Regions from separate parts of the Ornithinibacillus proteolyticus genome, predicted to be linked through region 2. Evidence: riboswitches for the same ligand, from Rfam matches in the RefSeq annotation. Region 2 holds a riboswitch; the other holds the start of a gene.

Region 1 (3,419 bases), on a different contig from region 2:
CGTCTTCAACAGTAAGCATGCAAAACTGACTTTCTGGGTCTTGGAATACAATCCCAATATACTGGGATAATTCTCCCTTGGCATAATTCGTTATATGATTTCCTTCAAAATAGATATCACCAGAAGAAATTCCTTCAACTGCCTCAGGATAAATCCCATTTAAGCATAGTGCGAGGCTACTTTTTCCCGAACCACTAGTCCCCATTAATAATGCAATTTGATTAGAATAGATAGAAAATGTTAAATCGTTTAAGACTGGAGATTGCTCTTTATTTTCGTACCAAAGACTAAAGTTATTTAGTTGGATTAACGGTTGGATTGCTTCGTTATACAACTTTTGATTCACGTTTTTCACGTAATTCCTTTCCTAATGCATAGCCTCTTAATACACCAGTTTTAGCCAGTTGATCTCCAATCCATTTACCTAATATCCCAGCCAGAATAGCACCACTAATAATTCGAATGATTAAAGAAGCAATAATAATCCAACTTTCTAATGCTATAATCCCTGAGGCAAATAAATGATAGCCAAAGCTCACACAGGCAGCAGTTACTCCTGAAAGCATAAGTACTGGTAACGTATATTTACGCCAACCTGTTAAAGCAAATGCTAACTCTGCACCTAATCCTTGAATAAAGCCGGACAGAATAAGTGTAGGACCAGCGGTAGTTCCCATTAATACTTCTACAACAGCTGCAATGACCTCGGCGGTTAATGCGACACCAGGTTTTCGAATAATATAGGCAGCTATTATGGATACAATGAACCAAATACCAAAAATAAATTCGTACCCTAAGGGACCTAATCCCAAGGGGGTAAGTAAGGTTGTAATTCCTTGACCTACAAAAAAGAACAAGAGATAGATAATCCCAAATACAACCCCTAAAATTGACATTAATATAATTTCTTTTAAATTCCATTTTTTAGACATGACATTACTCCTTATTTATTGGATGGACTATTTGCACTAATGGTGAACGTCATGGTTACATGAGATACCTCTTCTTGAACTTGTTGAAAGGCCTCCTGCATCGTACGGAAAATAGCATGTACATCGCCATCCAAGCGTGTTGCGTAGTGGCTTCCACTTACTGTAACGCCACGTGACTTCGATAGATCAATTTGTTGATAAATTGTATCCATATAGTCCTCTCTCCCCAATGGGTATAAGGCAAATTTACAGCCTGCCTGTTGCGTTATGGAAGCACTAAGCTCTTCGTTTAATGGTTCTTCTGTTTCATCCATATAGACATCTGCATCAGTATCTCCAGGACAGCCAATTGAAAAAGTACCACTCATTGCTACATGTTCCCCTGTTTTTGCTGCGTGTAAGAAGATGGCTTTTGTTACATCAAAAATATGGACCATCTTTCCACGTATACAAGTACTAACATCATCTGTATCCTTCCATACCTTTGATGTATCCACCTCTTCTAAAGCTGTAAGTATAATTTCTACAAACTGATTGCTCATTGGGAAAAGCGTAAACTGACAACCCGCAATTCTACTTGTACCACAAGCGTTATTCATCATAAATTCCTCCTCAAAATTTTTGCAACAAAAAAACTGCATCCCGTGGGAATGCAGTTTGGTTATGTATAGGAGTTCAAAAGTATCAAAAAAGAACAACATAAGGCCAACTACACTTCCCCACGCTAGTATTATCTAGATCGGGTTATAAGGGTCAGACAATGTCTTCTCAGCCACTTAAAGTAGCTCCCCTAGTGCAAACGATAATATGCAATTATGTTACAAAAACACTATAAACAAATATGGACCGAATGTAAAGGGGGACTTTTAGCCTAAAAAGTGATTACCACTTATTAATAGTAGGATCTAATGCTGTAAAAAACATTTATATTATTGCATTCCACGATAATTGAATTAGTCAAGCATGATATTATGAATATTTTGTAATTAAATTATAAAATTGTATAATTGAGGTTGCGGGTATTTGCAAAAAAGAAAGGGGATGGAAAAGAGAACGTATTCTATTGATGATATAGTGTCTACCGTTTACATAATTTCAAGTAATGCATAATCGTTTGAAAAAAAGTAAAATTGATAATATTGGGGAAATACCCTTAAATTTTGTCTGTTTTTGACAGTAATATGGTATTATTCAACTAGGATTTCGTATTTATGAGGTGGGAATATGGAAGTATATGTAGCACGGCAACCAATTTTAAATAAAAAGCTTGAAGTGTTTGCTTACGAATTATTATATAGGGATAACCAACGTGAGAATGTATATTTGGCGGGGAATGATAATCATGCCACCTCTGAAGTGATTAATAGCTTTTTACAGTTTGGTATTAATGACCTTTCAGAAGGAAAACCCTGTTTCATTAATTTTACTGAGACTTTATTAGAAAATACTATTCCTACATTTTTGCAGCCTGAACTAATGGTAATTGAAGTATTAGAATCGGTTAGGCCGACAGATCAAATCATAGAAACCTGTCAAAATTTAAAAAAACTAGGGTACAGAATAGCATTGGATGACTTTGAATGTAGGGAAGAAGATGAGAATTTCCATAAGCTTATTCATTTAGCAGATATTATAAAAATTGATATTCAAAAAACAAGTAGAACGGAACAGCTAAGAATTATGAATCGTCTTCAGGATACATCCATTGTCTTTCTAGCTGAAAAGGTGGAGACAAGAGAAGAATATGAACAGTGCGTAAAAGATGGTTATACATATTTTCAAGGGTACTTCTTCAGTAAACCTGTCACCTTGTCGACGAGAGACTTACCTGTACTGCACCATAACCTATTCATTCTTATCTCGGAGCTTTCTAAGGAAGAACCAGATATTGATAAAATTACACAATATATTGAGTCCGATGTGTCCCTTTCCTATAAACTATTACGATTACTTAATTCCCCAGCCATCGGACTCGTGTATGAGATTAAATCTATTAAACAATCCATCGTATTATTGGGCCTAATCGAACTTAGAAAATGGATCTATGTCATATCATTTCGAGAACGATACGATAAATCAGATCGGTTAACAGAAGAAGTCATAAAACTTAGTTTAACAAGAGCAAAGGCGAGTGAATTAATAGCACTTCACATAGGTAATCGTAAAGATAGTTCAAGATTATTTTTAACGGGTCTCTTTTCATTAGTAGATACGATTTATAAGCAACCTTTAATTCATATCTTGAAGAATCTTCCTCTCGAGCAGGTTATTAAAGATACATTATTAGGGAAAGAAACCTCATTAACTTCTGTAAAAAACTTAGTTTGTGCTGCGGAAAAAGGAGAATGGTCCAAAATGGATGCATTAGCAGGGGAATTAGGGATTAATGCTAAGTCCTTCAATAATCTCTATAAACAATCTGTTAAATGGGCAAGGGATGTTATGCTTGGAAAGGAATTAGTATAATTATAGGTCCAAAATTAAGAA
Region 2 (3,419 bases):
TGCTGAGAATAAGATGATTCCCATTCCTATCAACATACTACCCTGGGTAAATATAAACCCAGCTATTAAAAGAAATGGTGCAAGCTGTGACCCAATATTTGCAAACGGAACAAGCTTATGTCGCAGTACTAACATCGAATAATGATTCGCATGCTGAATGGCATGACCAACTTCATGTGCGGCAACAGAAAGGGATGCAATTGAATTCCCTCGATAAACCGGTTCCGATAATCGAATTACTTTAGCAGTTGGATCATAGTGATCGGAAAGTGTTCCTCGTCTAGAGAGTTCGATTCTTACATCAGAAAGCCCCTCACTGTCTAATATTCTTCTCGCAACCTCTACACCTGTCATGTTAGAGGAGGCCTTTATTTTGGAACCCTTTTTAAAATTTCCTTGTACACTAGATTGCGCCCATAGCGCAAGTCCAAAAGCAATGAGTATTAAAAAATCCATTGGATGAAATAAAAACACGACAATTCCCCCTAGATGTGTCTCATTTTCTATAAGACTTGCCAATATCATCCCAGATTTATACTTATTAGAATTGTTTTTCAATATATATATACGAAATAAGTTTGTGTTTTGTTGCACAAACACGAAAAAAATTATATCTTCTGGGTATATCATTAGTATAAAAAACAAATATGAACTGAATATGAACTAAAAAAAATTATTTAATCTATAAATTTGATACACTTTTTCCGTTACCTTTTTCGGATGGGATAAGGGTAATGATAGCCTCTCTCTGTTATCTTTTTATTCTCGTTCAGCTGGAAAAGGGTACTGATTATCCCCCTCTGTTACCTTTTCCGGCTCCTTCTACCATAAAAGGGCACTGACATTCCTCCTCTGTTACCTTTTCCTGAACCTTCTGCCAAAAAAGGGCATTGATACTCTCCCTCTGTTACCTTTTCCAGCTTCCTCTACCATAAAAGGGCACTGACACACTCTCTCTGTTACCTTTTCCGGCTCCTCCTGCCAAAAATGGGCACTGACATTACAACTCTGTTACCTTTCCCTTCTCCTCCTGCCAAAAATGGGCACCGACACTCTCCACCTGTTAACTTTTACTCTCTTTCACCAAAACGCCCCCAAATATACCTTGCATGCACTATGAACCCCATCTTCTCTACACCTAAAAACAAGTACTACAGTGACAAATGCTTTTTCATTTGATATGATTAAAGTGATTCATGACAAATGAATAGTAAAACTACTAGGGGCGCCCTAATGTGGGCTGAGAGGAATAGATTTTTCCGACCCTTATGGACCTGATCTGGTTAGTACCAGCGGAGGGAAGTAGTATGACGACTAGTCAATCTATTAATCTCAATCAATTAAGCTAGGTCCTTCTATGGGTCTGGCTTTTTTTGTGTCCCTTACAGAAAGGAGGAACGATGAATAAAACTCGTCTCATTACAACGATGGCTGTCTTGATAGCTATTGGAACCGTTACTGCTCAGCTTATTTGGTTTCCAGCAGGGGTAGCACGAGCCTACCCTATGCAGCATGCAATAAATGTTCTTACAGGTGTTCTTCTTGGACCAGGTCCAGCAGTAATTGTAGCTTTTATGATTGGCCTGCTTCGTAATGTACTCGGACTCGGAACCATACTCGCCTTTCCAGGTGGTATGATTGGTGCCTTTTTAGCTGGTTACTTATATAAAAAGTCAGGAAGAATAGGTTTGGCAGTTATCGGGGAAGGAGTCGGAAGTGGGGTAATCGGAGCATTAGCTTCCGTCCCTTTCGCTTACCTATTTATGGGAAATGCTACTGGCGCTTTTGCCTTTATGCCAGCGTTTCTTGTAAGTAGTTTACCAGGGGCTATACTCGGTTGGTTCGTTGTATCTCACATTACTAAGCTAGAAAATGTACGCTCGATTCATTTGAAAAGGTAAATTAACTAAACACTGAAAACTACTAGGGGCGCTTTTGCTGAGATAAGGTATATCCTTTGTCCCTTATTAACCTGATCTAGGTAATGCTAGCGAAGGGAAGTAGTTGAGGCCGCATATATTCCTCACATATCTACGGTACTCTCCTAGTAGCTTTCGCATTCTAAGGAGGAGTTTATCCATGTTATTCACAGAATCATTACGAGAAGAAAACAATGATATATTTCAACTTATTTTTGACCATCCCTTTGTTAAAGGAATTGGAGAGGGCGATATCCCAAAGGAAGCAATCGCTCATTATATTAAGGCAGACTTCGAGTACCTTAATGCATTCATGAAAATTTATGGGCTAGCTGCGTCTAAATCCTCAAGCCGGGATGATATACGATATTTCTTCAATAAAATGGAGTTTATATTAAAAGATGAGATTCATCCGCATCATAATTTTTGTGAGTACATTGGTGTTCCTTATGAGTCCCTCCAAGGACACCCACTACCACCGACTGCCGACCATTATATAAAACATATGCTGTACCATGCACATACCGGTTCTATGGGCGAAATATTAGGGGCCTTACTACCTTGCCCATGGACCTATTTAGAAATTGGCGACGAATTAATGAAGACGTATCAGCCAACACCAGATCATCCTTTTTATCAATGGATTACCTTTTATAGTGATGCTCGTACGAGGAGTACCACAACAGAAATGCGTGAACGATTAGATAACCTTGCCATAGAGGCGTCTCCTTCTGAAAAGAACCGCATACGTGATGCCTTTCGTAAAAGCTGTGAGCTTGAATTAGCATTTTGGGAAATGGCTTATACGTGCGAAGAGTGGCCTTCAGGAAAGGTAGTGAAGCGGATATGACACAAGTCCCATGTGCACTAACGATCGCAGGAACCGATCCAAGTGGGGGTGCAGGTATCCATGCTGATTTGAAAACATTTCAAGAGTTACAGAGCTATGGAATGTCCGTCATTACCTCGGTTGTTGCCCAAAACACAACTGGCGTGCAAGCGATTCACCACATTCCATTGGATATGATTGAACAACAGCTGGAATCTGTGATATCTGATATGCCTATTCACGCCTTTAAGACTGGTATGCTTGCTACTGTCGATATGATGAGAATCATTGCCAATCAACTTAGCAACCTCGATGCTCCTTATGTTATGGATCCTGTTATGGTTGCAACAAGTGGAGATACTCTAATTGAAAGCACTGCACGTGATTTTTTAAGAGAACAACTACTACCATTAACATCAGTCGTCACACCAAATATACCAGAGGCAGAATATTTAACTGGGGAGAAAATTACTTCTCTAGAAGACATGAAAAAAGCCGCTACAATTATTGTTCATGAGTTAGGTGCTAAAGCCGCATTAATAAAAGGTGGGCATTTACAAGAGGAAGCAATTGATTTTCTGTACGATGGAGAGCGTTTCTATTCCTTTGCTGCAGAGCGAATACCTAGTAAAAACACCCACGGCACAGGATGTACGTATTCGGCAGCCATT

What was found. A riboswitch is a leader RNA that binds a small molecule or an ion and turns the genes downstream of it on or off. The one in region 2 is predicted to bind thiamine pyrophosphate.
Region 1: it holds a riboswitch for thiamine pyrophosphate, as region 2 does, so the genes downstream of both, AAIB49_RS03595 (YkoF family thiamine/hydroxymethylpyrimidine-binding protein) here and thiW (energy coupling factor transporter S component ThiW) in region 2, are expected to answer to the same signal.

The regions. Positions count from the first base shown of each region.
Region 1 is NZ_JBCPXV010000004.1:51,845-55,263, forward strand. Features, by position in the region: gene AAIB49_RS03585 (ABC transporter ATP-binding protein) at 1-355, opposite strand, end outside; gene AAIB49_RS03590 (ECF transporter S component) at 327-932, opposite strand; gene AAIB49_RS03595 (YkoF family thiamine/hydroxymethylpyrimidine-binding protein) at 944-1,534, opposite strand; TPP riboswitch at 1,632-1,734, opposite strand; gene AAIB49_RS03600 (EAL and HDOD domain-containing protein) at 2,157-3,398, shown strand.
Region 2 is NZ_JBCPXV010000009.1:56,669-60,087, reverse strand. Features, by position in the region: gene AAIB49_RS06455 (zinc metallopeptidase) at 1-456, opposite strand, end outside; TPP riboswitch at 1,212-1,318, shown strand; gene thiW (energy coupling factor transporter S component ThiW) at 1,401-1,901, shown strand; TPP riboswitch at 1,916-2,016, shown strand; gene tenA (thiaminase II) at 2,080-2,769, shown strand; gene thiD (bifunctional hydroxymethylpyrimidine kinase/phosphomethylpyrimidine kinase) at 2,766-3,419, shown strand, end outside.